Prochlorococcus marinus subsp. pastoris str. CCMP1986: one gene and its partner. The protein of the gene in region 1 interacts with the protein of each later gene in a pairwise test. Links are inferred from orthologs where the notes say so. Each region holds a gene or a part of one and is shown in the gene's direction. Other genes may lie near its edges. The genes, in order: eno and rpe.

Region 1 (15,973 bases):
GCACTAGCTATATCACCAGTTACAGTACCCGCTTTAGGATTTGGCATTAACCCCCTTGGACCTAAAACTCTTCCAAGTTTTGCTACTTTTGGCATCATATCAGGAGTCGCAATAAGCAAATCAAAATCCATATTGCCTTTATTAATGCTTTCTACAAGATCCTCTTCTCCAAAAAGATCTGCACCTGCAGATTTGGCTTTTGCTACATTTTCACCACTTGTTATAACAGCAATTTTAATACTTTGGCCAGTTCCATTGGGTAGAGCTACTGTTGTTCTTAATTGTTGATCTGTATATTTAGGATCAATTCCTAACCGAATATGGGCTTCAATAGTCTCATCAAATTTAGCGTTTGCATTTTCCTTGACAATACCTAAGGCTTCAAGGGGAGCATACGTGCGATCTTCTATCTTTGTTGATAGAGCCTTCATTCTTTTGGATAGTTTTTTCATAATATATTTGGGTTCAAACGGTTAAATAATTAACCTCCCCTAAAAGGTGAATGTTTGGTATTGAATTTATTCTGTAATAGAAACACCCATGTTTCGAGCAGTTCCTTCAATTACCTTCATAGCTGATTCAATACTCGTACAGTTTAAATCAGGAAGCTTTGTTTTGGCTATCTCCTCTAATTGAGATTTACTTATATTGCCAACAGATCCTTTGGATGACTCACCAGCTCCTTTTTCTATTCCAGCGGCTTTAGTTATTAAGACTGAAGCAGGTGGAGTTTTGGTTATAAAGGTAAAGCTCCTATCTTCAAAAACTGAAATTTCAACAGGTATAACAAAACCGGCTTTATCTTGTGTTCTTGCATTATATTCTTTGCAAAATGCCATGATATTTACACCGTGTTGACCTAAAGCTGGACCCACTGGTGGGGCTGGATTTGCTTTGCCAGCTTGAAGTGCTAGCTTGATAACCGCAACAATTTTTTTTGCCATTAGATTCTTGAATTTAAACTGAGGTTAAAAATGATTAATTTACTCGATAAACAGAAATAATAATTAATTTTGTTTATTGATTTGGGAGAATTCTAATTCTACAGGAGTTTCGCGCCCAAATATTGAAAGTAATGCTTTTAATTTATTTCTTTCACCCGAAACTTCTATAACTTCACCCTGGAAATCTTTAAAAGGTCCACTTGTGACGATAATTCTATCTTTTTCCTCAAGATCTAATTTTATTACAGCTTTCTTCTCCGAGGCGCGCTTAAATATTCTATTTACCTCTTGCCTGGATAAGGGTCGAGGTTTAATATGTCCTCGTGATCTACCGCTGCCTCTTCCATCTTCCGCTCCAACAAAATTAATAACATTGGGAGTACTTTTTACAGCCATCATTGTATCTTCATCCAGAATCATCCTAACCAATACGTAACCAGGGAAAACTTTTTCTTCTGTAGTTTGTCTAGAACCATCTTTCTTAAGTTTAATACCTGGAGTTTGAGGAATTTCAATCTCTATAATTCTATTATTAACACCTAGAGTTACCGACCTTTGTTCGAGAGTGGCTTTTACTTTCTTTTCACAGCTTGATGCAACTTGAACTGCATACCATCTAGCAATACTAGTATTAGCCTTTTGAGAACTAAGGTTTGTTGTCAATTCATTACTCATTTTTCTTTCTTTGGAAACTGGATAAATGATTTTTTAAAATTATAGGATAGAGTCTATATTTAAAAATTTTTAATTTAACGGAAAATTTGTGATGCAGCCCATCCATAAAATCTACTTACAGATGCAATTGCCGCAGCAGAAAAGGATACCATAATGATAACAGCAATAGATTCGCTAAATAACTGTTGTTTGTTAGGCCACACAACTAGTTTGAGTTCATCGAATGTAGAAGTTAAAAAATTCTTCTTTTTCTTCGGCTCTTTTATTTCAGAAGGCTCTTTTTTAAGAGGTTCTTGATTAGTAGGACTTGTCACAAAATTTTAATTTAGTTTAAGCTTAAAAAAACTTAAAATTATATTAGCTCATCGTTTTACTCATCAGCTAGGTTTAAACAAAATCTCATCTTTTTTTGAAGGGCTAATTTTTACAGATATATTTTTTTTATTTTTAAAATTATCTTCTAATAGTTTTGATGCTAGTGGATTTTCTATTTGTCTTCTAAGTTCTCTTCCTAAGGGCCTAGCACCATATTCAGGCTGATAGGAATCATTAGCAATCTTTTGTATAACTCTTTTATCAATATTAATTTTTATCCCCTGTTCAAGTAATAATTTTTTTAAATCTTCTATTTGTAAAAGAATTATTTTTTGTAGTTGATCGATTGATAGTGTATCAAACTTTACTATTTCATCAATTCTGTTTAAAAATTCGGGTCTAAAAATAGAGGATAATGATTTATTAATAGAATCTTGTAAAGTTTGTTTTCTTAATTCGGAATTTTCTTTTTGATTCGTAATTATTTTTGAATCTTCTAATATTATTTTTCCAGCTAAATTGCTAGTCATTATTATGACTGTATTTTTGAAGTCAACAGTTCTCCCTTGAGAATCCGTTAATCTTCCTTCATCTAAAACTTGTAGGAGGATATTGAAAACTTCTGAATGCGCTTTTTCGATCTCATCAAGGAGAATTACAGAATAAGGTTTTCTCCTAACTGCTTCAGTTAATTGCCCTCCCTCTTCGTAGCCAACATAACCTGGAGGAGCTCCTAAAAGTCTTGCGACAGCGTTTTTCTCCATATATTCACTCATATCAAGTCTTAATAAAGCTTCTTCTTCATCAAATAATGATGATGCCAAAGATTTTGCTAATTCTGTCTTGCCAACTCCTGTCGGACCCATAAATAAGAATGATCCAATTGGTCTTTTAGGATTCTTCATTCCAACTCTCGCTCTTCGTATCGCAGAAGAAACAGCTTTTATAGCTTTTTCTTGTCCAATAACTTTTTCACTTATTTCTAACTCCAAGTTAACTAATTTTTTTCTTTCATTAGAAACTACTTTGGCAATAGGAATTCCAGTTATTTTTGAAATAACATCAGCAATATCATCAGGTTCAACTTGATATTTCAAATTATAGTTTCTATTTCTTTGAAGTTTCTGGCAACTTATCTCAACATTTTTTATTTCACATTCAACTTCATTTAGCTCTGCTTCTAGATTATTTAGGTTATCAAAATTATCTATTTCATCGCTATGAATGCTTAATTCTTCGATTTTTAGAATTAGCCTATTCTCTTCTTTTAACAAAAAAAATAATTGTTCCATTTTTTCTCGATCATTTTCCCAATCATTAGTAATTTCATTCAATTTCTTTATAGATAATTCTTTGCTTTCTAATAACTTTTCTCTTTCTTCGATATTTTCGGGGAAGATATTTTGTAACTTACTTTCAATAGTATCGATATTTTTTTCTTCATCGATAATTGTTTGGGGTTTTATATTAGATTCAATTTTTAATTGGGCTGCTGCTTCATCTATCAAATCTATTGCTTTATCTGGAAGGCACTTATCACTTATGTATCTATCTGCAAGTCTGGCAGAACAATTAATTGCTTCTTCTGTAATTCTAATGCCATGATGTAATTCATATTTCTTTTTTATACCCTGTAAAATTTTTGCACTTAACTCAACTGATGGTTCATTAACTAATATCTTTTGAAAACAATTATTTAATGACTGATCTTTTTCAATACTTTCGCGAAATTTTTCAGGCGTTGTTGTTCCTATGCATCTGAGCTCACCGTCGGTAAGTAAAGGTTTTAAAATGTTGCTTATATCTGTTGTAGTTCTATCAGAAGTGATTATTGTATGAATTTCATCAATAAATAAAATAATGCCTTGATTAGAGTCTTTAATTTCATTAAGTATTAAGCTTAGTCTTTCCTCTAATTGACCTCTAAATTTTGTTCCAGAAACTAATGCTCCCAAGTCAAGAGAGATAATTTTTGAGTTTTTTAACAAATCAGGAACTTTTTTTTCTACTATCAATTGAGCAAGTAATTTGGCAATAGAAGTTTTGCCAACGCCTGGATGACCAATGAGGATTGGATTATTTTTGCTTCGTCGAGATAAAACTCTCATTACGTTATTAATCTCATCCCCTCGCCCTATTACTGGGTCTAGCAGACCTTTTTCAGCAGATTCTGTTAAATCTTTTCCGTAAAGAGACAGTACATTCTCTTCAGTTTTTTGCTTGGTTTTAATTATAAGATTACTTTTCGGTGAAGGGATAATGGCTTTTGATTCCTTTATTAGCTCCTCCTTATCACTTTCATCGATAGATTTATTTATTAAAATTTTATCTTCATCAGATATATATTTTTTATTTTCTATATAATTTTGTCTTTGAATAATATTTGGGGAAAATTTTAATTCTTCTTCTAATTGTTCTACTGAAAGATCTCCCTCTTGAAAAACATAATTTCCTATTCTTGGATCACTGCCTAAAGCAATTAACAAATGAGGAATATCTATAAATTTAGAACCCCACTGTGTTTTTATTTGATTCGCATTGTCTAATAAAATTTCGAGCTCTTCACCAATAGTAAAAATATCTGAATCATTTATTGGGGTTTCTTCTAAAAATTCTTCAGTTATGTCTAGAACTGTATTTTGATCTATTGATAACTTTTCTATAAATGAAAAAAATTCACTTGAGGTGAACAAAGTATGAATAATATGTTCAATATTAAATTCACTATGATCCCATTTTTTTGCAGTTTCTTCTCCCAATAAAAGAAGATTCCAACTTATATCACTAAAAAGTTCTGGATTTGAGGTAAGAGTTTCTCTCATAAACTATATAAGATTTATGCTTGGTAATTTATTTTTATCTTAATTAAGAATAACTTAATGATCATTTAGAATTTTTATAATTATAGGTTGTATTTAAAAAATTTTATTTAATAAAGAGATTTTTTAGTTTGATTGGAAAATTTTCATGATTACTAGATAATTGGTAAAGGGTTTAAGAACTTGTTTTGAAATCAAAAAAAATAATTTGATTATCTTCTTTATATTTCAGATATTAGCCAAATACTTCAGCTATTTATAGGATTTAAATAGTATTAATTAAATTGTGAAAGAAACTATTGATTTCCTTATTGACACTATTGAAGCTAGGCAAGTGCTTGATTCAAGAGGGAACCCCACTGTAGAGGCTGAAGTATTTTTGGAATGTGGTGCTATTGGCAGAGCAATAGTTCCTAGCGGAGCGAGTACTGGTGCTCATGAAGCACACGAATTGAGAGATGGTGGGACAAAATATATGGGGAAAGGTGTCTTAAATGCGGTTAATAAAATTCATGAGACGATTTCTCCTGCTTTATGTGGATTATCAGCTTTAGATCAAACAAGTATTGATAACTTAATGATTGAAATTGATGGAACTCCTAATAAATCTAGTTTGGGTGCTAACTCAATTCTTGCAGTGAGTCTAGCCAACGCTAGAGCTGCATCAAATGCTTTGGATCTACCGTTATATAGATATCTTGGCGATCCATTATCTAATCTTCTCCCTGTACCACTGATGAATGTAATTAATGGTGGAGCTCATGCACCTAATGGTCTTGATTGCCAAGAATTTATGCTTGTCCCTCATGGGGTGAAAACTTTTAGTGAAGCATTAAGAATTGGAACTGAAATATTTCATTCACTAAAATCTTTACTTGAAAAAAAAGGTTTATCTACAGCTGTTGGAGACGAAGGTGGTTTTGCTCCAGAATTATCATCTAGTGAAGCAGCAGGAGATTTGCTTTTAGAGGCTATTCAGAAAGCAGGATTTATTCCTGGTGAGCAGGTATCGTTAGCATTAGACGTAGCTAGTACTGAATTTTATAAAGATGGATTTTATAAATATGAAGGTAAAAGTTTAACTAGCTCTCAAATGATTTCTTATCTTTCAAATTTAGTTTCAAATTATCCAATAGTTTCAATAGAGGATGGACTAGCAGAAGATGATTGGGAGGGTTGGTCAGCCCTAAATAAAGAGATTGGAAATAAAGTGCAGTTAGTAGGTGATGATTTATTTGTTACTAATACTGAAAGGTTAAGAAAAGGAATATTAGAAAAATCCGCAAATTCAATATTAATAAAGGTAAATCAAATTGGCACATTAACAGAAACTCTGGAAGCTATGGATCTAGCTAAAAGTGCTGGTTTTACAAGTGTTATCAGTCATAGAAGCGGCGAAACAGAAGATACAACGATTGCCGATTTATCTGTGGCAACGCGAGCCGGGCAAATTAAAACTGGCTCTTTGAGCAGAAGTGAAAGAATTGCTAAGTACAATAGGCTCTTAAGGATTGAGGAAGAGTTGGGTGATCAAGCTAGATTTGCTGGTGATTTAGGATTAGGTCCAAAAAATATATAGTTTTTATTGCTTCAGCTTTTCTATTCTTGAACCTTTTCTCATGCTTAATTGACACTTAATCCAATCAATACTTATTGGAGCTGCAAAAATTAAAGGTAAGACCGCAAAATTATTTTGGTTATTAGTTACTAGTAAGGCTGATGCTATGGTTAAGCTTCCTATAAGAATAGAATGACCTAATGATTTTTGCGCAGTAAACATTTTCTTAAATTGCCTATCAGACTCGCCCATCCTTATTTGAAGTTGTAAATCACCCTGCTCTAATCTCTCTAAACTCTCATCAATTCTTTTTGGGATACCTACAGCCTTTGAACCTAACTCTCCTACTTGCCTACCAAATTGGTTAATTAAATCATTAGGTGTTTGATTGTTAGAAGTCATTAAATCAATTAGATAAGGCTTAGTTATTGATACAAGGTTAAACCCTGGATCTAACATCCTACCAACACCTTCAAAAGTTGATAGTGCTCTCATTACAAATATTAAATCAACTGGTAGCTGAAAAGGAGTTTCATAAACAAGTTCGTATAAGTCCCCAGAAAGTTTTTCAATGATATTTGGGCTGAATGGTGGAGTTAAAGCTTCTTTCAGCATTAATCTAACTAATCTTCTAACTGGACCTACATCTATATTTTTAGAAATCAAGCCCGCTTGCTGGAGTTGAGTTACTAGTGATGATGCATCTCTTAATGCTGCAGATTGAACCATAGATCCTAAGCTTGCTTGTAGATTATTTGAAATATTGCCCATCATCCCAAAATCATAAAAGATTAACTTGCTTGAATTTGAAACGGCTAAATTACCTGGATGAGGATCAGCATGAAAAAAACCATAATTTACGAGCTGTTTTAAATAGCTAACTGCACCTATTTCTGCAATCTTTGATAAGTCAATATTCTTAGATTTTAATTTTTCAACATCACTTATTTTTGTACCTTCTAAATAACTTAAACAAAGAACTCTTTCAGTGCTCAAGTTCCAAATTACCTCAGGAATTTCTACATTTTCATCATCAATAAATTGCTGCCTAAATCTTGCGGCGTATTGAGCTTCACATTTAAAATCTAGTTCTTTCATAAGAACTTTTCTACACTCTTTTGCTATTGCAACCCAATTCCTTCCTCTACTCCAGTTCTTATTCTTTTGGATTATGAAAGCAATTTGTTGCATTATGCTCAAATCGATTGTGAATAAATTCTTCAGATTAGGTCTTTGAACTTTAAATACAACTTCTTTCCCATCTTTTAAAGTTGCTTTATGAACCTGAGCTAACGAAGCTGATCCAATTGGAGTAGAAGTAATTTGGTTGATTTCTGAGAACTTATGTCCTAATTCTTTTTGGATAATTTCTTCAACTTTCGTATATGAGAACTGAGGAACTTGATCTTGTAACTTTGATAATTCTTGTATCCAAGTATTCGGAATTAAATCAGGCCTCGCAGATAATAGCTGACCAATTTTGATAAAAGCAGAACCAAGTTCAATTAATTGATTAGTAAACCACTTAGCTCTTCTTATTTGAACTTTATTTTTTTTATCCCTTTTAGTTTGAAAAATTTTAAATATTAAATTGTCTAGCCATAAATTAACCAAAAGTAAAATAAGTATTCTCCAAATAAGAAATCCTCTTTTGATTTTCTTTATTCGATTTTTAAATTTATTATTAGTCATTAAATTGAATTATTCATTTTTCTATTAAAGTGATCAATTTTTACTTTAATATCTTCTATTTCTTTTAGAACATCACTTAAGTATGGATCTTGATTAGATTCTGAAGTATCAGCATTTCTACTATTACTTAATTCATTTTCCATTCTTTCAGCTTCTTCAATAATTGCGTCTTTTAGCGTGTCAAATTCTTTTTTAATTTTTCCTGGGACATCTTGAGCAATGTTTGAAGCTTCTTCAATTTTTTCTACGACTATTTTGTTTAATTTTTCAGTTACCTTTTTAATAGCTGCTTTTAAAAGATAATCAGAATTCGTCATAAATAATATTTAAAGCTTTTAAGCAATTCACAACTTTCATTTATCTAATCATAGATCAATTGAGAACAAATCTGTAAATTGATTTCCTTTTCAATTTATCTATTCTTATTTTTCCTATGTAAGTTTGTATCTATATTATGCTTTTTTCTTTTTTATCTCTTAACTTATATTTATGTAAAAAGGTTAGAAATTTTAATAGTATATTTTTCTACCCAAAAACTCATCTAATTATTGATTAAAAGGAGTTTTATTAAATTGGAAATTATTGAGACAGATGTTGCTATTATTGGAGGTGGTCCAGCTGGATGTACCTGTGCATTATATACATCTCGTTCTAACTTAAACACTGTCATAATAGATAAAAATCCATCTGTGGGAGCTTTAGCAATAACTCACCAAATTGCTAATTATCCAGGAGTTCCTGTAGATATTAGTGGCGAAAAATTGCTTACATTAATGAGAGAACAAGCTGTTCAATATGGAACTGACTATAGAAGAGCTCAAGTTTTTGGTATTGATGTAGCAGAAGATTGGAAGACTGTTTATACACCGGAAGGAACTTTTAAAGCTAAAGCACTCGTACTTGCAAGTGGGGCTATGGGGAGACCTGCTTCTTTTAAAGGAGAAGCAGATTTCTTAGGAAAGGGTGTAAGTTATTGTGCTACATGTGATGGTGCTTTTTATAAAAATAGAGAAGTTGCAGTTGTTGGTGCTAATAAAGAAGCAATTGAGGAAGCTACGGTTCTTACTAAATTTGCTTCAACGGTACATTGGATTACATCCAGTGATCCAAAATCAGATAATGAGGAAGCTATGGAATTAATGCATAGCTCTAATATTAAACATTGGAGTAGAACTAGATTATTAGAAATAAAAGGAAATGATATGGGAGTTAATGGGGTTGTTGTCAAGAATAAACAAGAAGAAGGGCCTATTAATCTTGATTTAGATGGAGTCTTTGTATACATGAGTGGTTCGAAGCCAATCACTGATTTTTTAGGAGATCAAATTGCTTTAAAGGAAGATGGAGGAGTCATTGTTGATGATTTTATGTCTACCAATTCTGATGGTGTCTGGGCTATTGGTGATATAAGAAATACACCTTTCAAGCAGGCGGTTGTCGCAGCATCAGATGGATGTATAGCAGCCATGTCTATAGACCGCTATTTAAATAGTAGAAAAAATATAAGAGTAGATTGGATACACTCTTAAAGAGTTTATAAAATAATTAATTTCATAAAGGTGTTGCTTCTGAGATGTAAGCTACTCCACCGTAATAACTTAGATCAGACTTAATATTGTCACGCATTTGATCAATTAGTTCTTGCTCACAGAAAACTATCACATGAGCATTTGAGCCTAACCCAGTGAATTCCATATCTTCAGTAACAACTCTTTCTGGACCTCTCCCAGTTGCATGTTTCATTACTGTATATCCTGGGACATTAGCTTTCTCTAATGTATTGATAATTGCATCAAGTTCTCTTTCACTAAAAATTAAATCTAATCTTTTCATTTTTTACAACGGGGAAAGTGGGATAATTTTATTTACTAAACTCATATAGATTGGGATGCCTAGAACTATATTGAACGGAAAAGTCAAACCTAATGTCGTAGATATATAGTAACTTGATCGTGCTTCTGGGACAGTCATCCTCATTGCTGCCGGTACAGCTAAATACGAGGCACTTGCACATAAAACCACAAATAAAAGTGCATTTCCAGGTCCTAGAGATAAAAATCTTGCAACGAAAACACCTATAAAAGCATTAAATAATGGCATGAAGATTGCAAATCCAATTAAATATGAACCCGCATTCTTCAACCTTGGTAATCTTTGAGCTGCAACTATTCCCATGTCTAAAAGGAAAAAGCATTCTGCTCCATAAAAAAGTTGTCCAGTAAAAGGTTCCATTTTTGAAATGGCTGCGGGATTACTGAAAGCCGTAAGAAAACCAACAATTAAACTTGATAGTAATAAATAAACTGATCCATTTAAAAGAGACTCATGCAATATGGAGCTAAGATGCATTTTTCTTGAATTGGGTCTATTTTTAGGGGCTGCAAATTTTACTAGTAATAAGCCTACAATTATTGCCGGAGACTCCATTAAAGCTAAAGCCCCGACCATGAATCCATCGAAGTCTATACTTTGACTCTCTAAGAAACTTTCTGCTGAGATAAAAGTTACAGCACTGATTGATCCATATGCAGCTGCAATAGCTGCTGAGTTAAAAACATCAAACTTGTATCTTAAGATAAAGAATCCAATCAGAGGAATTATTAAAGACATAATTATCGCTGCACCTAATGTTGGTAAAACCTGATCAGTAAAACCACTTTTTTGTATTTCAATTCCTCCTTTAAAACCAATTGCCAAAAGTAAGTATAAAGAAAAAAGTTTAGGTAAAGGAGCAGGTATTTCTAGGTCAGATTTAAAAAATATAGAAATTGCTCCAATTAAGAAAAAGAGTACAGGAGGAGCTAATACATTTTGTAATATGGGATTTATTTCCATAAATTATTAGGCTAATTCATTTAAAGCAGCTTCTAAAGCTTCTTTCCTTGTCTCAATTATTCCATCAACCCCAAATTTGGATAATCTTTCTTTGACTTTTTCATTAGCTCCAGCTACAAATGCTTTTCTAGAATTATTTTTAGCTTCTTGCATCATATCTTCAATTGCAAGTGTAGCTGTCACTCCAACTCTAGGGACATCAGTGATATCTAAGATTAAAATTTTATAGTTTCTTACTAACATCATTCTCTCTGTAATACCTTTTGCTGCACCAAAACTTAGTGGGCCTTTAAGTCTAAATAACATTACTTCTCCAGAACATCTATCAAGAAGAGCTTTTTCATCAGAGGGTAAAAGATTTTTACTTTGCTCATTATCCTCAGATAAAGGATTATCCTGATCCATTCCTTCTAGTTGCGTTTCAGTTATTGAATCAATGGTTAGCATATTTGCAATAAATACTCCAACTAATACTGCCCATATTAAATCCCAAAAAACTGTCATTAGTAATACACCATACATAACAACTGCAGTTTTAAGAGATAATTTGTGAGCTCTTCTCAAGAATCCCCAATCAATAATATCCAAACCTACTTTAATAAGAATGCCTGCTAAAAGAGCTGTAGGTATTTGCTCTGCTAAAGGTCCAGCGCCTACTAAAACTATTAATAGAACTACTGAATGAACCATTCCTGAAATAGGAGTAGAGCCTCCAGATTTAACATTTATAACAGTTCTCATTGTCGCCCCAGCTCCAGGTAAACCTGAAAATAGTCCAGCTATAGCATTTCCTATTCCCTGGCCAATTAATTCTCTATCAGAATTATGTCTTGTTTGAGAAATATTATCTGCAACTAGAGAGGTGAGTAAAGAGTCAATAGCTCCAAGAACTGCCAGAACTAAGCCAGCCTTGAAAATGATAGGAAAGTATTGATTAAAGCTTGGAAAGCTTAGAGATGGCACTCCTCTAGGTATTTCACCAATTCTGTCTAATGCACCATCGCCAAAAATTAAAATTGATAGTGGAGTCACTATTAATAAGGCTAGAAGAGGGGAGGGTACCCATTGGCTAATTTTTCTAGGTGTTAGAAATACTATGCTTAGTGTCATTATTGCCACACCAATAGCAGCTCCATTCGGTTGGAAATTAGAAAAAACAGTTGATAAAGACTCGACTACGCCTCCTCGGGTACTTATTCCTAATAGTGGACCAATCTGAAGAGCAATTATTATAACTCCTATGCCAGACATAAATCCGGAGACCACAGAATATGGAACAAGCGTTATATATTTACCAAGCTTTAAAATTCCAAACAATATTTGTAATAAGCCTCCAATTACTACTGCAGCCATGACTAAAGGTAAAATTTGACCTGCTGAAAGATCTCTAGGTACACCAACAGCTGCTAAACCTGCTACAACTCCTGCGACTGTTACGCTCATTGGACCAGTTGGACCACTAACTTGAGCGGGAGTGCCCCCAAATAAAGCTGCTAAAAAACCAACAACAACTGCTCCATATAAACCGTAAATTGCACCCCCAGGTCCTAAGGCTGCGTTTCCAAAAGCAAGTGCAAGAGGTAAAGCTACTACTGCAGCTGTTATTCCTCCTAAAATATCACCCCTTATATTCTTAAGATTAAATCCATTAATTATTTCCAAAGAAAATCTCCTTAAATAAATACATTAACTAGAAGATATTATCTCTTTATGATCAAAATTTGTTAAAAAATTAAATTTGTGAAAAATATATCAACAACTTTTAAAAATTTTTTTTAAGTATATTAGGTTAATTTTCCTGAACAAAAAAGTATTTTGGTTATTTTTTATGGAAGTCAAGAGACTATCGTATTAGTTAAATAATTACTTTATAACTTCAAAATATTCAAATGAATTTGATCATTCGCCCAAGAAGATTGAGAAGGACAGACGCAATAAGAGAGATGGTAAGAGAAAACCATCTGCATCCTCAAGATTTTATATATCCACTGTTTATTCACGAAAAGGATTTCCAAGAAGAAATATCTGCAATGCCTGGTATTTATAGATGGGACATGAATGGATTAATTAAGGAAGTTTCTAGAGCCTGGGAATTAGGTATTAGATGTATTGTACTTTTTCCAAAAATTGACGATAGTTTAAAAACAGAAGACGGATCAGAATGTTTCAATGAAGCTGGTTTAATACCTAAGGCTATTCGAATATTAAAAAAAGAGATCCCTGAGATGGCAATTATGACTGATGTTGCCTTAGATCCCTATTCATGTGATGGACATGATGGCTTGGTTGATGACAATGGAAAAATATTGAATGATGAAACCATTGAGATTCTGAAAAAACAGGCTATTACTCAAGCAAGAGCGGGAGCAGATTTTATTGGTCCAAGTGACATGATGGATGGGAGAGTTGGAGCTATAAGAACTGCTTTGGATATTGAGGGATTTAGCGATGTGGGAATTATTAGCTATACCGCAAAATTTTCATCTGCTTATTATGGTCCTTTTAGAACAGCATTAGATTCTGCCCCGAAAGAGAATAATAGGAAAATAATTCCAGATAATAAATCAACATATCAAATGGATCCTGCTAACTCTAGGGAGGCTTTAATTGAATCGGCATTAGATCAATATGAGGGTGCAGATATTTTGATGGTTAAGCCTGGTGTCTCTTATCTAGACATAGTTTATCGGCTGAGTACTTTTTCAAATAAACCAATAGCTGCTTATAACGTGAGTGGAGAATATTCAATGGTAAAGGCTGCTGCTATGAAAAATTGGATTAATGAAAAGGATATTGTTTTAGAAACATTGCTTAGTTTTAAAAGAGCAGGGGCAAAATTAATACTCACCTATCATGCTTGTGATGCATCAAAATGGTTGAATGAGAAGTAAAAACTCATTAAAGTTAAAAAATTTGTTTATTCTTATATAAATATTATTAATTATTTTGCTTTTAAAAAGTTCAAAAGGTGTCCAAAGAATCGGACATATTGCACTTAGAGTAGAAAATCTAGATAGAGCTAAGTCTTTTTATTTGAATTTAGGTATGCAATTAATTTGGGATGATAAAGATTGGTGCTATCTGGAGGCTGGTAAAGGGAAAGATGGACTTGCTTTATTGGGGACTAGTTATAAAGCAGCTGGTCCACATTTTGCTTTTCATTTCGAAGATAAAAAGGAAGTGGAAAATATTTATTCAGATTTAAAAAAATCTGGAGTGAAAGTTGCACCTATTCATGAACATCGAGATGGAACGGCTTCTTTTTATATGCAAGATACAGAAGGTAACTGGCTTGAAATGCTTTATGTTCCTGCCGGTGGGATTAAATCAAATATTTGATTATTTCGATTGAATGATAGAGAAAAGTCATTATAAAAATTCATCCGCTCATAGATCACTTTCAGAAGAATCTATAAGTCTTTTAGAATGGGATAATTTAAAAATTCAGCTCTCCTCTTTTGCTTCTACAAAAATGGGAGAAAATGCAATATTAGAGTCTGAGATTCCTACTGAATATGAAATTTCCAGAAGATTATTGCAAGAAACTATCGAAATAAATGAGTTAGAAAAGACCTTAGATAAATCTATTAGTTTTTCAGGTGTATTTGATATAAGTAAAAATATTGAGATTTGTTCAAAAGGAGGGGTTATTAATTCTTCTGAATTATTAGAAATAGCAGAAACAATATCTGCGGCAAAAGATTTAAAAAAAATACTCTTAGATTTTGAGGCAAGACCTTTTATTTCTTCTTTTTTAAATCGTTTAATTGATCATAATCAAATTGAAAAAATTCTAAAAAATGGTATTGAATCAAATGGTAGAATTTCCGATCGAGCTAGTCAGAAATTAGCTAATCTTAGACAAGATTTATTATCTAAGAAATCAGAAAGAAGGATATTAGTAGATAAATTTATTCAAAAAAATATTAATTATATTCAAGATACTATTATTGGTGATAGATATGGGAGACCTGTTGTAGCTATAAAAGTACAATTTGGTGAGAAATTCAAAGGTATAATTCATGATTCTTCTGCATCAGGAAATACCATATATTTGGAGCCAGAATCTATTGTATTTAAGGGTAATAAAATTGCTTCAATGGAAGCCAGAGTAGCAGGAGAAGAATTTAAATTATTAAAAGAATGGTCACAAATTGTTAGTGATAATGATAAAAGCCTTATTGAAATGTCAGATATTCTATTGAGAACTGAGCATGCTCTTATACGTTCAAGATATTCAAATTGGATTGGAGGTAATGCTCCAATTGTTGAGAATAATCCAATAGTTAATTTAATAGGTTTTTCGCATCCTCTTTTGATTTGGGAAAATAAAAAAAAAGAAGCTCCCAAACCAGTATCTATAGATTTTCATATAAATAGAAATACTAAGGTAGTAGCCATAACGGGTCCTAATACTGGAGGCAAAACTGTTGCTTTAAAAGGTCTTGGAATAGCATTATTAATGGCTAGATCGGGATTATTTATTCCATCAATAAAAAATCCAATTATCCCTTTTTGTCCAAATATATTTGTGGATATTGGTGATGATCAATCCTTGGAGGGAAATCTATCTACTTTCAGTGGGCATATTTTGCGTATTAGAAATATTCTGGAATCTCTTAATAATAAAAAGGGGCTATCAGTTGTTTTATTAGATGAAATAGGATCTGGGACTGATCCCTCTGAAGGTACCGCTCTTGCAATCGCATTACTAAAAGAATTCGCAACCCTATCTGATATAACTCTAGCCACAACTCATTATGGTGATATAAAAGCTTTAAAATATAGTGACGATAGATTCGAAAATGTTTCAGTTGCTTTTGACGAAGAATCTTTCAAGCCAAGGTATACTTTGAACTGGGGAATACCTGGAAGAAGTAATGCCTTATCAATTTCAAGGAGAATTGGGATTGATGAAAAAATACTCAATGAAGCTGCTAATTATTTAAAACCGAAAGAAGTTGAAAATATAAATAGTATTATTAAAGGGCTAGAAGATGAGAGGATAAAGCAACAAAATTCGGCAGAAGAGGCTGCTGAACTTATAGCTAGAACAGAAATATTGCATGATGAAATAAAGAGTAATTATGAATTTCAAAAAAATAATGCTGAAAAAATACAGGAAAGTGAAAAAC
Region 2 (15,848 bases), 530 kb from region 1 along the record:
AACGTTTTATATTTCCTTCTTTTGTATAGTCAGCCCATTCAGAAGTTTGCGCAATTGCAGGGTCATAAACTAACTGTCCTTGAAAATGCCCCCCAAGAGCTCTCATTGCAGCGGCAGATATAACACCTTCTGGAGCTGCTCCAATACCCATTAAGCAATGAGTCCCTGTACCAGCAAATCCGCAAGCAATTGCAGCTTGAACGTCTCCATCAGAAATTGGTTGAATTTTTGCTCCACATTCTCGAATCTCCTTGATCAAACCTTTATGTCTTGCTCTATCCATAACTACTACAGTAAGTTCATCAATCGCTAGATCTAAGCAATTACTTAAAATTTTTAAATTCTCAGTAGCTGAATTCCTTATATCTACCTTTCCTTTTGCCGCTGGAGGTGCTGCCAATTTATTCATATAAAAATCAGGTGCATTGAAAAGCCCCCCAGTGTCGGAAGCAGCTAATACTGCCATGGATCCTCGTTGGTTGTTAGCACATAGATTAGTTCCTTCACAAGGGTCTACAGCAAAGTCAACGCCTGGACCGTTTCCACTACCTACCTCTTCCCCTATGTATAACATTGGTGCTTCGTCACGTTCACCTTCACCTATTACAATTTTTCCTTTCATCTCAATTTTCCCCATACGCAACCTCATTGCTTCAACAGCAGCTGCATCAGCTTCGTCTTTCTGACCTAAACCTGTAAGTTTTGCTGATGCGATTGCGGCTTGCTCGACTACTTCGAGAATTTCTTGAATTAAAGTTTGATTCACAATTAAATTTTAAAAGATTTTCTAAGAGGTTTAAAACATACTCTCATAAAAAATGCCTTTTTTATGAGAATTAATTTGCTTATTAGTTTTTTTTAACTCTTTGCAGGTGTTACTTTATCAGGCCGTGACTTGAAATTAGGAATAAGCAACCAAATATAGTATCTTTATTAAATATTTTAAAAATAAAATGCCCGAAACTAACTCTAAAAATTCTGTAGGTGTTAATCGACCAATTCAAATAATTCCTTCCGTACTACCAGCAGACTGGGCAAATATGGGGGCATGCGTTAAAGATCTTGAAGAAGCAGGTGTAGATCGTATTCAATTTGATGTCATGGATGGAAATTTTGTACCAAATCTTACATTTGGTCCTGAAATGATTGCTGCATGTAGAAAATATTGCGAAGTTCCTTTTGAGACTCAATTAATGGTAAGCCAATATAATTGTGAGACCATGCTTGAGGCATATGTAAAAGCTACCAAAGGTCCTAATGGAGAGCCTGGAGTTGTCATAGCTCATGCTGAAGCTAATGTTCACCTTCATAGAGTTCTTGGAAAGATAAGAGACCTTGGAGGATCACCATCGGTTGCATTAAATCCTCACACGCCATTTGAAATGATCGAAAACATTATGGATATGGTTGATCATGTCTTAGTAATGACCGTTAATCCAGGATTTGGTGGACAAGCTTACATCCCAACAATGTTAAATAAAATAAGAAAAATTAGAAACTTCGTAATTGAAAAGAATTTAAATGTAGATATTGAAGTTGATGGCGGAATAAAAGCAAATTGGACCATTTCGCAATGTGCAGAAGCTGGTGCTAATTGTTTTATTGCAGGAAGTGGGATGTTTGCTTATCCAACATTAAAAGAGGGTTGTGATGAATTAAGGTCAGTTGCTTTAGATGCGCAAAATGGAAAGATAATTTCAGAGCCTTAATAACTGGAATTTAAAACAAATTAAATATTCCAAATATCCAACCATAACTGTGCAAACCCACACCTAAGAAATTTACTCCTATGTAACATATTAATACGACAAAAAAGCCAGAAGTAGCAAGTAATGCTGGTCTTCTACCTTGCCAACCCCTACTTATTCTCATATGCAAATAGGCAGCATAAAATAACCAAGAAATGAAAGCCCAAGTCTCCTTAGGATCCCAACTCCACCAAGTTCCCCAAGCTTCATTAGCCCAGATAGCTCCAGTAATTAAGCCAAGAGTGAGAAGAACAAATCCTACTAATATAGATCGATAACTAAGAGTATCTAATTCCTCAGAATGAGAAAAATTTATAGGCTCAATGACATTGTTGGTCGAGTATGAATTAGATATTTTGAAACCGCCTACACCCATAGAACTACTTCTAAGTTGAAGAGGTTGACTATTATTGATAAAGAGTACAGAAGCTGATAGTAAAGAGCCCATGATAAGGGCGGCATAACTTAGCATGACTACGCTTACATGCATAACTAACCAACTTGATCTTAATGCTGGGACAAGATTAGATGATAGCTTTAAATCTTCAGGCAAAACAAAGCAAGCAAAAGCTATAGTTAAAAGTTCAATAGGTATTGCTATTGCCGGGATTATCGGAGTCGAGTATTCTTTCTCAATTAATAATTGACCTAAAGTTATGCCCCAAACTAAGAAATAAAGAGATTCATATAAATTACTTATTGGAAAATGTCCAGAGATTATCCATCTTGAGATAAGCTGTAAAGCTATAAAGAGATTAATTAAGATTGTAATTAGTCTCACATAAGAAGAGGATTTTTTATTAAATAACGATATTAGAGAAATAGGCAAATTAATTAATAAAAAATAAAAAATTAAAATGCCTATAAAAGATACTGGATCGTAAATAAAATTTTTGATAAAACCATCAAATATCATTAGTAAAATATAAAACTGTATAAGTTTACTTAATTATAAAATAATAAAAAAAAATAAAAAATTCATGATTTTATCAATTATTTTAATTTAAATTTATTTCTTAATTAAGTACTTAAAGCTGAAAATCAACCCCCAAATAAAACTTTTTCACTATTTGATTATTTGCAAGTTCATCAGATGATCCATGAGCAAGAATCTTTCCTTCACTTAAAACATATGATTTACTTGTAATTAACAAAGTCTCTCTTACATTATGATCTGTTATAAGAATTCCCATTCCATTATCCCTAAGTTTAATAATAAGTTTTTTTAAATCATTTACAGCTAAGGGGTCGATCCCTGCAAAAGGTTCATCCAAAAGTAAATATTTAGGTCCTTGTCTACCTACTGATAGAGCTCTTGCTATTTCACACCGTCTTCTCTCCCCTCCTGATAATTGATAACCATAATTATCAACAACTTTATTCAGATTAAATTCATTAATTATTTTTTCTCTCTTATTTCTTACTATTGCTCTACTAGAAAATGAATTTTCTAATGCTAAGTCAATATTTTCTTTAACTGTTAAATCTCTAAAGATACTTGCTTCTTGAGTTAAATATCCTAAACCAAGTTTTGCTCTAATAGGCAAAGGTAAATTTTTTATAGATTTGCTATTTATTAATATATCTCCCTTATCAGGTCTTAAATTGCCCACCGCAAGATTAAAAGTAGATGTTTTACCTGCACCATTTGGTCCCATTAAACCTACAATTTCGCCTGGGCAAACCTTTATTGAAACATCATTAACTATGGATTTTCCTTCAATAGTAAGAAAGACGTTTTTTATTTCAAAATTCATTTTGCTCTTTTATCAGTAGATAAGGTTTATCATTTTTAGTTAATTCCTCTTTATATTGAAGTTTTCTTAATAATTCATCAAGACATTTGCAAAAAGATACGAGATCTACTCCTAAATCAATATTAGTTCTGTTTTTTATCCTACCTAAGCCTTCACCCATTAAGATAGTCGCACCATTTAAATTCCCTTTACTTAAATGAAATTGAGAGACAGATACTTGGATTATTCCTTGTATTATTTGTCTCTCATCTCCTTCAAGAGTATTCCATATGTCCTCAAAGGCATCATGAGCTTCATACCATTTTTGATTATTAAAGAGATTTAAAGCATCAAAAAAAGCATCCTCAAAACTTTTAATATCTTCTTCTCTCATAATATTTTATTTTTTCATTGTCTTCTTTTTATTTAATTTCCTCATTCTTATTGAATCCGGCGTCACCTCTAACATTTCATCAGGACCTATATATTCAAGAGCTCTCTCAAGTGTAATATCAACTGGAGATTGTAAAGTATCTAACTCTTCTGCTCCAGCAGATCTCATATTAGTCAATTGCTTTGTTTTACAGATATTTAACTCTAAATCTTGTGACCTATTATTCTCGCCAATAATCATACCTTTATAAACTTTCACTCCTGGTTTGATAAAATAAACACCTCTATCTTCAGCATTTTTTAAAGCATAGAAAGTAGCGACACCCTCTTCAAAAGAAATAAGAACACCATTTCTTCTCGTTTCAAAATCTCCAGCTTTAGGTTTATATTCATAAAAAGAGTGACTCATAATTCCTTCACCTCTAGTTATTCGAACAAATTCACCACGAAATCCTATAAGTCCTCTTGATGGTACAAGAAATTCTAACTGGGTTCTTCCATCTGAACTTGTCTGCATGTTTTTCATCTCAGCTTTTCTTGATCCCAGTTTTTCAATACAAGAGCCAACCGCTACTTCTGGAACATCTAAGACTAATGTTTCTATGGGTTCGCATTGAACATCATCAATTTCTCTAAAAATAACTTGCGGTTGCGAGATTTGGAATTCAAAACCTTCTCTTCTCATTGTTTCAATTAAAATCCCTAAATGAAGCTCACCTCTCCCAGAGACAGAAAATCTATCTGGAGAATCGGTTTCTTCAACTCTTAGGGCTACGTTAGTTAATAATTCCCTCTCTAATCTATTTTTTAATTGTCTACTCGTAACGAATTTCCCTTCTTTACCCGCAAATGGAGAATCATTCACAACAAAGGTCATGTTTAGTGTAGGTTCGTCAACTTTAATTAAAGGAAGTGGATGAGGAGAATCAGGACAAGCAATCGTTTCTCCAATATTTACATCATCAAAACCTGAAACTGCAACAATATCTCCTGCAAAGGCCTCATTAATATCAATTCTTTGTAATCCTTCGAATCCTAAAAGTTTACTTACTTTACCCTTGATAGTTTTCCCACTTTCTTTTATTAGGCTTGCTTGTTGGCCATTTTTTATAGTTCCATTATGAATCTTTCCAATCACAATTCTTCCTAAGAAATCAGAATAATCCAAAGTTGTAATTTGAAGCTGCAGAGGCTTGTTTAGATCCCCTACAGGTGGTGGAACATGCCTAAGAATAGCTTCAAAAAGGGGCATCATATTATCATTATTAGATTCCATTTCTTCTTTTGCGAAACCAGATAATCCACTACCGAATAAATAAGGAAAATCACATTGATCATCATCTGCACCTAATTCAAGGAACAAATCAAGAACTTTATCCACAGCAATTTCTGGGACTACTCTAGGCCTATCAATTTTATTTACAAAAACTATAGGTCTAAGACCTTTTTCTAAAGCTTTTTTTAATACAAACCTTGTTTGTGGCATTGGACCCTCATTAGCATCAACGATTAATAAACAACCATCAACCATGCCCAAAACCCTCTCAACCTCTCCTCCAAAGTCAGCATGTCCAGGTGTATCGATAATATTGATTCTCGTGTTTTTATAATTAACAGCCGTATTTTTTGAAAGTATTGTTATACCTCTTTCTCTCTCGAGATCATTTGAATCCATTACACAAGTTGGAACTACTTCGTTATCTCTAAATATTCCAGATTGAGATAATAATGCATCGACTAGGGTTGTTTTTCCATGATCTACATGGGCTATAATTGCTACATTTCTTATTTCTTTAATTGAAACTGACATCTAAAAATTGCAAACCAATAATTAATATATTAAGGCTAACTCAAAGAATGCTTATTCTGAAAGATTTGCCCATAAGACTTTGAAAATCATATAAAAAATTGTTATTAGTATTTCAATTTTGTAGCTTTTTCAAATTCCTATTTGATGCTTCAAAAACTTTAAGTGCTTCAATTGACCCCTCATATCTCCAGTGCCAAGGCTCATAATCAACATTTTTATTATTTTGTGTAAAAGATAATTTGAAGTGGTACTTAGCTGCATTTTTTTTAAGCCATCTAAAAGCATCCGTGTTCTCAAATTGAACTTCAAAGTCTGTTTCTCTTTTATCAGCATCTCCAATATCAATAGCAAAGCCAGTACTGTGCTCAGAATATCCAGGAGGTGCTGAGACCTTAGCCCTCTCAGCAGCAATCTGATTTCTCATAGATTTTAATGAATAAAAAATTTCTTTTTGCAAATTTATTGATCTATAACCACTTAGGAATACCAAATATATTCCATCTTTTATAGCATCCTCCCTCATTTTAAGAAGAGCTTCACTCATGTCGATATGAACTTGAATATTAGGTTCAATAGAAACCAATTTTTCTTTTGAAATTTCCTTGTAGGGTAAATGGCCCAAAATACTAAGATCATTATTTAAAAATTTTTTGGCTTTATTAACTCCATTCAGATTTAATTTAAAATTACTAATAATTTCCAAGCCAATAAAAGGTAATAAAAATATTAGAAAAAAAGCTATGAATAAATTATATTTCTTGAATTTAAAATTATTTTCATTTAAGATTATTCTTTCAGCAACTTGTATCTCAATATCTTCATTTATAGGATTCTTTTTTTTCAATATAAAATTATTAATTCAAAAGATATTTCGATATTAACTATTAATTTACGAAATGCACTTTTATAAGAAAATTGATGTAGTTTTTTAATAGGATACAATTTTTTTTTGATATGTTGAGAGTTGCTGTTATCGGTGGAGGACCAAGTGGTTCATGTGCTGCTGAAATACTTGCTAAATCTGGTATAAAAACTTGGCTTTTTGAAAGAAAATTAGATAATGCAAAACCTTGTGGAGGAGCCATTCCTCTTTGTATGGTTGAGGAATTTGACTTGCCAGAAACTATTATAGATAGAAAAGTAAGACATATGAAAATGATATCTCCCTCTAATAGAGAAGTTGATATTAGCTTGGATAATGTTTATGGCAAAAGTGATAATGAATATATAGGAATGTGCAGAAGAGAGGTAATGGATGCATTTATGAGAAACAGAGCTTCTGAACTTGGGGCAACATTAATTAATGGATTAGTTACTTCAATTGATACTGGGAATGATAATCAAGGTCCATACAAACTTTCATATTCAGATTTTTCTTCTGGAGACAAGAAAGGAGAACTTAAAGAGTTAACTGTAGATCTCTTAATAGGAGCTGACGGGGCCAACAGCAGAGTTGCTAAAGCTATGGATGCTGGCGATTACAAAGTAGCAATTGCATTCCAAGAAAGAATTAAATTGCCTAAAGAAGAAATGAGTTACTACGAAGATCTCGCGGAGATGTATGTAGGAACAGATGTTTCTCCTGATTTTTATGGTTGGGTATTTCCTAAATATGATCATGTCGCAGTCGGGACAGGTACAATGCAAAAAAACCAATCCTTAATAAAAGGCCTTCAAGAAGGAGTAAGGAATAGAGCAAAAAAAAGGCTTGTGAATGGTGAAGTTATAAAAGTTGAAGCACATCCTATTCCTGAGCATCCAAGACCTCGAAGAGTTGTAGGTAGAATGGCTCTGGTAGGAGATGCAGCAGGTTATGTAACAAAAAGCTCTGGAGAAGGTATTTATTTTGCTGCTAAAAGTGGAAGAATGTGTGCTGAAGAAATAGTTGAAGCTTCAAAAAATGGGCAAGAAATTCCATCAGAAAAAGATTTAAAAAATTATTTAAAAAAATGGGACAAAAAATATGGAACAACTTACAAGGTACTAGAAATTCTTCAAAATATTTTTTATAGAAATGATTCGGCTAGAGAAGCTTTTGTAGAAATGTGTGATGACATGGATGTTCAAAGACTCACTTTTGATAGTTACCTGTATAAACGAGTTGTTGCGATGAAACCCCTTCAGCAAATTAAACTTACCATGCTTACTCTTGGATCAATTTTAAGAGGAAAAGCACTAGCACCACTAAAGTATAAACCAGTTAATAGTGCTGTAAGAGAAGAAAAAGAAGTTGAAAAAATGTTAAAGAACTATTCAATTAAAGGTGGAATTAAAGTTAAGAATTAAAAAGGGTAAAGTCAGCAATTTTTAAAGAGTAGTTCCTTACCAAACCTAATAAATTGAGACGATTATTTCTAATTTCAAGATTTTCTGTCATTATTAGAACACCCTTTTCGTTATCAAAAAGTTCATTAAGATTATTAGAATTATCCTCGAACAATTTAAATAGTTGAAAATAATCCCAATTACTTAATTTAATAATTTCTTCTAATTCTTTGATGAATTCAAATACTTTATTTTCACATTGTTTTTCGAACAGATCTGGATTTACATAATATTTGTGTGAAAAAATTGTTGTTTTAAGATTTCCACTTTCAGCCAATTTACTAACTCTCGAGATAACTTTTTGAATTTCAGAAAAATTTGGTGTCCCTTTAAGATTGTTAATAGTATTAATTCTATTTTTTAAATCCAAAATATTCATTATTTTTCTTTCAGCTGATAAATCAATAAAACAAGTGGCTTTAATTAGATCTTTACTGATTGATAATTCATCAAGATGGCTTACGATTCTTTGATTAGTAAATTCAATTAAGTCATTTAAAACTTTTTCTTTCACGAATTTCAAATTTGATAGTGAAATTTTCCAATATTCAAGAAGTTCCTCAAAAATATTTTCAAGATCCAAATCAAATTCAAATTGCCAAATAATTAGAATAACCCCATTTAAATTTCTTCTTAGTGCATATGGGTCAGATGAACCACTTGGTCTTTTCCCAGATATAAATATGCTTATCAAAGTTTCTATTTTGTCAGAGATAGAAATAATAGCTCCATATTTTGTAGAGGGTAAATCATCTTTATAAAAACCAGGCAAATAATGTTCTGCTACAGCCATACAAATTTCTTTGCTAAAACCTTCATTACGTAAATATTTCCCCGCCATTATCCCTTGCAATTCAGGAAATTCATAAACAATTTCACTACACAAATCGTTTTTACAGTACTTTGCAGCTTCTTTAATTTTTTCAGTATCTAAAGATTGATCATTCAAATAATTAAGTATCTTTTCTGAGGTAGCCTCAATTCGTTTTACTCTCTGAAAAACATTACCCATACCTTTCAAATAAGAAACAGTTTTAAGTTTTTCATTCCTTTCTTTAGAAGAAACTTTTTTGTCACTCTCTACAAAAAACTTCGCATCAGAGAATCTAGCCCTTAAGACTTTTTCATTTCCCTTAGAAATAATATTATTAGATTCTCTAAGACCATTTGATAACACAAAGAAATTTGTACTTATAACTTTTTCAGAACTCAAATCTAATTTAGAAAATGTTTTATTTTTTTTAAGAAGAGGAATATATCTTTGGTGATTTTTCATTACAGTTGAGAGAACCTCAACAGGCAAATTAAGAAATTGCTTATCAAAGTTACTAGTTAATAAATTAGCAGACTCAACTAAATCAGTTAATTCGTTAAGTAAATTATCAGAAAGATCAGGCTCTAAATTCACCAATTGAGATTCCTGATTTATGAGATTAACAATTTCTTTTTTTCTTTCTTCTCTTTTAACAAAAACTCCATTCTTAGCCATTAATTCAAAATAATTATCTGGAGAATGTATTTCAATAACTTTATTAATTAATCTATGACTTTTTGATGTATTGCCTATGGAAATCTTAGGATCACATTCATTAAATTCAAAATCAAGAATTTCATCGTTGTAGAGTGAGACTATCCATCTGATTGGTCTTGAAAATTTAAAGCTTCCACCTCCCCATTTCATAAAACGAGGGCCTTGCAAATTTTTTATTACTTTAGGGATTATTGAAGATAAAGAAGATCTTGTAGATTCTCCTTTCTCAATTTTTGTTCCAAATACAAACTCACCCTTTTCTGTTTCTCTTATTTCTAAGTCATCTATAGTAATTCCTAAACTATTTGCAAAACCTATAGCAGCATTAGTTGGTATGCCATTAAGAAATGCAGAATTAGCTTTTGGACCTTTTCTTATTACTGTCTTATCATCCGCATGATCAACTAATCCCTCTAGAAATAGAACTATTCTTCTTGGTGTGGATGTGCAAATAATATTATTAAATTTGATAATTTTCTTATCAAATTCAAATTCTATAAGAGAGTTGATTTGGTTTATTACAGAATGAGAAAATTTTGATGGTAACTCTTCTGTTCCTATCTCAAGTAAATATTTAGACAAGAATAATTTATGGCTATTACAACTATAATTTACTACCAGTTAAATAAGCTTTTCGCTAATGTATAAAAAGAGATATGTTTTGGTCCCTTGATCAAGGTTGAAAAAGTAAAAAAGAAAAAAGAGATCGCGAAACAAGAGATAGTTTGTTTGGCAAATGGTCTAGAGGTTTCTAAATTTGAAAATTTCAAGAAAGGCAGCGAATTTCTCAAGGAGCCACTTGCAAGCGAATTAAAAAACGAAAGCGATCATTTTACTAATGATGCCGTTCAATTGTTAAAATTCCATGGAAGTTATCAACAAGATAATAGAGAGAATAGAAAACCTGGTAAAAGTAAAGATTGGCAGATGATGCTTAGACTAAGAAGTCCAGGTGGGGAAATCCCAGGAAATTTATTTCTATCTCTAGATGAGTTATCTGATAAGCTTGGAAATGGCACACTCAGGGTGACAACTAGACAAGCCTTCCAAATGCATGGGATCAGAAAAGATAATTTGAAGGAAGTAATTAAATCTATTGTAAATTCCATGGGCTCGACTTTAGCTGCCTGTGGGGACATCAATAGAAACGTCATGGCTCCAGCCGCACCTTTTGAAACAGCAGAATACATAACCGCAAGAACATTAGCAGTAAAAGTTGCTGATCTTTTAACACCTATGGCCGGGCAAGGAACCTTTTTAGAGCTATGGGCTGACGGGGATTTGGAATACACGATAAAACCAGATAAAGAGATTGAAGAGAATAGGAAATTACAGTTCAAAGAGAATGTTTTTAGCGGGACTAAAAAAGAACCTCTATATGGATCAACCTACTTACCAAGAAAGTTTAAATGTGCTGTTACCGTACCAGGTGATAATTCAGTTGACCTTCTCACTAATGATATTGGAATAGTTGCGTTCACCTCAAAAGAAGGATCATTCGAAGGATGTAATTTTTACATCGGTGGAGGTATGGGGCGAACTCATAATAATGAAGAGACCTTTGCAAGAATTGCAGATCCACTTGGTTATGTTGAAAATAAAGACACATATGAACTAATCCAAAGTATCGTTGCCATTCAAAGAGATTATGGAGATAGGAAATCAAGGAAAAATTCCAGAATGAAATACCTTTTGCATAGAAAAGGTATTAAATGGTTTAAAAAAATACTTTCAGATAAATACTTTAGAAAAGAAATTAAGCCTTTAAGAAAAGAACCAGAGAATAAATTAATTGATTATCTAGGTTGGCATAAACAAAATGAAGATTATTTTTTTGTTGGACTACCTTTATTATCAGGAAGGCTTTCTGGAAAGAAGAAATCATTAATAAGAGATCTTGTTAAAGAAAATGACCTTTATTTAAGACTTACTCCTAATCAAGATATTTTGCTTTGTAATATCCCCAATAAAAACAAAAGCAAAATTAAAAAGGCCTTAAAAAAGATCGGATATGACAATCTTAATGATATCAATGAAATTCAAAGACACGCTCTAGCTTGTCCAGCACTTCCTCTTTGTGGTCTAGCCATGACCGAAGCTGAAAGAATTTTACCTGAAGTTCTAACTAGAATAGAAAACCTATTAACTGATATGAATATAGAAAAGACAATATTATTTAGAATGACAGGATGTCCTAATGGATGTACAAGACCTTATATGGCAGAATTAGCTCTTGTTGGGAGTGGGCAGAATAAATATCAACTATGGTTGGGGGGAAGTAAAAACCTTCAAAGATTAGCTAAACCATATTTGCAAAGAATGGAACTTGATGATTTAGAAAGAACCATTCAACCTTTATTAGAATTATGGAAAAAAAGCAGCGCCGAAAAAGATTTTGGGGATTTTATTAACAATCAAACGGAATCTTTCATTACAAATTTACTAAGCGAGATAAATTAAATATCATATTTTCCCATACAAAGCATTAGGCTTTCTATTCTTCCAAGCCCATAGTTGATCTCCATAACTAAAATGCCACCACTCATTTGGATGCTGCGCAAATTCAAATTTAATCATAATTTCTTTTAGTAACTTTCTTCTATCATTCCAGATAATTGCATCTTCATTGTCAATGTTATTATAAAAATCTGGTTTTGATTTATCATCCATCTGATCAATATTACTTCCCATATATATAATATTTCCATACATATCGGCCAAAGTGATATCTAAAGCACCTCCAGTTGAATGTGGTGGTGGACATCTTTCATCGAACGAAGGATATGCCCAAAATTTCTCAACATTTTTTTTAACTATGGGATATCGTTCCATATCTTTTTCAGAAGCATCAATATCTAGCCTTTCACATTCCAAAATAAAAGCTCTATTAAACATAAATTTTTGAACTTCGATAGGACGCCAACTGTCATAAATCAAAAGGGATAAACTATTATTTTTTAATTTTAAAAAGTCATTTACTTTTATTAATCTCTTTACAACTTCTTCTCTTAATCTCCAAATGGACTTTTTTTCATTATAAGGAGCACCTAGATCATAGTAAGGATGAGGATTAATAAATTTAAAACAACTTGGTATTGCAATTAATTTCTCTTTATTCTCTTCAATTGGGATCTCATTCCAAATTTTCAATGAACTTTGTCTGTTGATTTTATATTTGCATAAATTTAAAAATTAACAATTAAAAGTTTTAATTTAAGAAGTCATGAATAAATTTATTGTTAGAATTATCTATTAGCAAATCTTTTAATAAAATATTTTCTCTTAAGTCAGGATCTTCCTTTAATACCCTTTGAGCCTCTTCTCTAGCCTTTTCAATTAAAACTTTATTATTTGGTAAGTTATCCAATACAAAATCGGGTAATCCCGACTGCTTATATCCCAAGAGTTGGCCAGGACCTCTAAGTTCCAAGTCTTTTTCCGCGATATAAAAACCATCATTAGATTTTTCTAATACACGTAACCTTTTATTTTCTAATCCATTATTTTCAGAAGTCACTAAGTAACAAAATGATTTTTGGGATCCTCTCCCAACTCTCCCTCGTAACTGGTGTAATTGAGACAAACCAAATCTTTCTGAATTATAAATAATCATAATTGAAGCATTAGGCACATCAATTCCTACCTCAATAACTGTGGTAGAGACCAATATATTTACTTCATTATTTACAAAAGAATTAATGACATTATTCTTCTCTTCAGAATTTAATTTTCCATGTAATAGTCCAACCTTATTTTTTAAAAAAATTTCCTCTGATAAATATTGATAAATCTTTTTTGCAGAACTTAAATTCATTTTTTCAGAATCTTCAATTAATGGCAAAATTACATAAGCTTGCTTCCCTTTATCTATCTCATTCTCAACACGTTTAAATAGTTTATTTAACTCTTCTTCTGAAATAATTTTTGTTGTTATTGGGACTCTTCCTGGAGGGAGTTCTGTAATCTGACTAATATCTAAATCACCATATAGTGACAACGCGAGAGTCCTAGGTATGGGAGTAGCTGTCATTGATAATAAATTAGTATTATCTCCTTTGTTAAGTAATCGATTTCTTTGTGTAACACCAAACCTATGCTGTTCATCTATGACTACCATCCCTAATGAATTAAAAACTACTTTATCTTCAAATAATGCATGCGTACCTACGAGAATATCTACCATTCCATTTTTTAAGTTTGTAAGTATTTCTTTTCTCTTTTTCTGTGGGGTATTACCTGTAAGAAGTTCTACAGAAACTAAAAGTGGGTTCAAGAATTGTATTAAATTTTTATAGTGCTGTGTGGCAAGTACTTCAGTCGGAACCATTAATGCACCTTGTTGATCTTTTTCAAGTTCAATTAAAAGAGTTGCGATTGCAATAATAGTTTTACCACTGCCAACATCTCCTTGCAGTAGTCTCGACATAGGTGTTAAATCTGATAAATCAGATTTAATTTCATCAAGTACTTTTTCCTGAGATTTTGTTAATTGAAAAGGAACTTTATTTAAAAAATCTTTAAGTAAAAAATTCTTTTTAATAGATTTTTGAATAGTTAATTTTTTATTATTCTTCCTTTTTCTTAATAAAAACTTCATTTGCAATAGAAATAGTTCATCGAAAACTAATCGTTTTTTTGACTCTATCAAAGCATTCTGATTTACAGGTAAATGAATATTTATTAAAGAATCACTTTTTGAAACTAAAGATAAAAAGTTAAGTTGTTTTTGATTGAGTATATCTGGATATTGTTTTGAATAAATAATTACTCTTTTAATTAATCTTATAAAACTTAAATTTGAGAATGATTCTGATAGCGAATATAAAGGCATAATCTTACCAGAGAAATTAAAAGATTCTTCATTTGTATTTAAAATTTCTATCTGCGGGTCTACAAAATTTTTTCCATACTCAGATAATTTGACTTTACCAGATATCGCTAATTTAGTACCTGGAATATATAGTGATTTCTGAGAAGAAAAAAAAGAATAAGATCTAAATCTCTTGCCTAAAAAAAATTTCGTGACTTTTATTGAGGAGGTCTCATCAAATATCACTATATTCATTATTGATAAATTACTATTGTTTGAACTCTTATAAATGTAAAACTTTTTTACAGTTGCAATACAGGTATATAGATTATCAGGTTTTAAATTAATTATTTTAACTCTATTTGTATAATCTAGATAAGTTCGTGGAAAATAATTAATTATGTCTTTTATACAATATATACCTAATTCATTTAACTTATTTTTATTAATCTTGCCAATACTTTTTATTAACCCAATGTCTGAGTTTAAGGATAGATTAGAATCTATGTTTTTTGAATAATAACTATCTGTATATTTATTAGAATAATTTAAATTAATAGATTTACCCAATTTCAGTAGACCTTTTCTAGTATCAATTACTAATCTTTTTCTTTGTTTGATGTCTAAGTCATTATATTCAGAATATTTACTTGAGAATTCACCAAATAATTTAATAAATTCATTAGTTAATTTCAAATTATTTAAATTACTTAATGACTTATTTAAATAATCATTAAAATATTGTTTTTTTCCTAGTAAATTAGTAAATCTATTTTCTGATTCAAGCGTAAGAGCTTTTTGAAGTGGTCTAATCCAATCCTTAATTAAATTAATATATTCTTCATTATTAGTCACTTTATCAACAAGATAAATTTAAATTTTAATTACTTTGAACTATTTGAGGCAAGTTCCTTATTTTTCCAATATCTTTGCTTTTTATTTAATAATTTAAACCTATTTTTTAAATCATTTATATTATTTCTACAGATTGAAAGATCTAAGTTATACAATTCTAATTCAACATTAGTTATATTAAACAAATAAACATCAGAAGACTTATTTTTTCTTGGATATAAATTATCTGGATACAAATCATATCTAATAACAAAAGGGTATGGATGTTTAATTATAGAATTATTATTTGATAAACATTTGAAAGTTTCTTCAGTTATAATTTTTTTTATTAACTCTATTTTAAATAATTCTAAATTAATGTTATATGAAAGATTCAACAAAAAATTGCTAAATGATTTATCAATAAATTCAAAAGTATTTAAATTATCACTTGAGATAAAAACATCAGGGGCTTGATCATTTATTTTTTCATAATCAATTAGTTTATTATCACTTGTTTCTTCTATTAATTCAAGGAAAGCATTAACTAAACGTTTCCCTTCTTCAATATTTTCAATACTTATTTCTTTAGAAAAAGAATTTAAATAACAACTTTCATCTAAGTTTACAGAAGAAATTTCATCTTCACTTAAAGATTCAT

What was found.
Region 2: the proteins of eno (region 1) and rpe interact in binary tests that used the Escherichia coli proteins (3 or more experiments, as listed by UniProt). The link is inferred for Prochlorococcus marinus subsp. pastoris str. CCMP1986 from one-to-one orthologs.

The regions. Positions count from the first base shown.
Region 1 is NC_005072.1:196,417-212,389, forward strand. What follows is about bases 4,318-7,185. They hold eno (phosphopyruvate hydratase), read left to right. Parts: upstream 4,318-5,039; coding sequence 5,040-6,332; downstream 6,333-7,185. Other genes in these bases: TX50_RS01070 (ATP-dependent Clp protease ATP-binding subunit), read right to left, coding at 4,318-4,756; TX50_RS01080 (ABC1 kinase family protein), read right to left, coding at 6,336-7,185. Also shown: rplA (50S ribosomal protein L1), read right to left, coding at 1-452; rplK (50S ribosomal protein L11), read right to left, coding at 519-944; transcription termination/antitermination protein NusG, read right to left, coding at 1,008-1,619; preprotein translocase subunit SecE, read right to left, coding at 1,694-1,933; more of TX50_RS01070, read right to left, coding at 1,997-4,317; more of TX50_RS01080, read right to left, coding at 7,186-8,003; TX50_RS01085 (hypothetical protein), read right to left, coding at 8,003-8,320; TX50_RS01090 (NAD(P)/FAD-dependent oxidoreductase), read left to right, coding at 8,576-9,532; TX50_RS01095 (P-II family nitrogen regulator), read right to left, coding at 9,555-9,836; TX50_RS01100 (sodium-dependent bicarbonate transport family permease), read right to left, coding at 9,840-10,838; TX50_RS01105 (SulP family inorganic anion transporter), read right to left, coding at 10,845-12,500; hemB (porphobilinogen synthase), read left to right, coding at 12,728-13,729; TX50_RS01115 (VOC family protein), read left to right, coding at 13,785-14,177; TX50_RS01120 (endonuclease MutS2), read left to right, coding at 14,191-15,973. UniProt on the Escherichia coli protein: Catalyzes the reversible conversion of 2-phosphoglycerate (2-PG) into phosphoenolpyruvate (PEP). It is essential for the degradation of carbohydrates via glycolysis.
Region 2 is NC_005072.1:715,352-731,199, reverse strand. What follows is about bases 89-2,831. They hold rpe (ribulose-phosphate 3-epimerase), read left to right. Parts: upstream 89-953; coding sequence 954-1,709; downstream 1,710-2,831. Other genes in these bases: lptB (LPS export ABC transporter ATP-binding protein), read right to left, coding at 2,777-2,831; ccsB (c-type cytochrome biogenesis protein CcsB), read right to left, coding at 1,720-2,664; glpX (class II fructose-bisphosphatase), read right to left, coding at 89-766. Outside these bases: more of glpX, read right to left, coding at 1-88; more of lptB, read right to left, coding at 2,832-3,505; TX50_RS04080 (DUF309 domain-containing protein), read right to left, coding at 3,495-3,878; translational GTPase TypA, read right to left, coding at 3,885-5,687; TX50_RS04070 (M15 family metallopeptidase), read right to left, coding at 5,800-6,531; chlP (geranylgeranyl reductase), read left to right, coding at 6,642-7,973; glyS (glycine--tRNA ligase subunit beta), read right to left, coding at 7,963-10,125; TX50_RS04055 (NADPH-dependent assimilatory sulfite reductase hemoprotein subunit), read left to right, coding at 10,213-12,003; TX50_RS04050 (M15 family metallopeptidase), read right to left, coding at 12,007-12,693; ATP-dependent DNA helicase RecG, read right to left, coding at 12,752-15,208; TX50_RS04040 (hypothetical protein), read right to left, coding at 15,238-15,848. UniProt on the Escherichia coli protein: Catalyzes the reversible epimerization of D-ribulose 5-phosphate to D-xylulose 5-phosphate.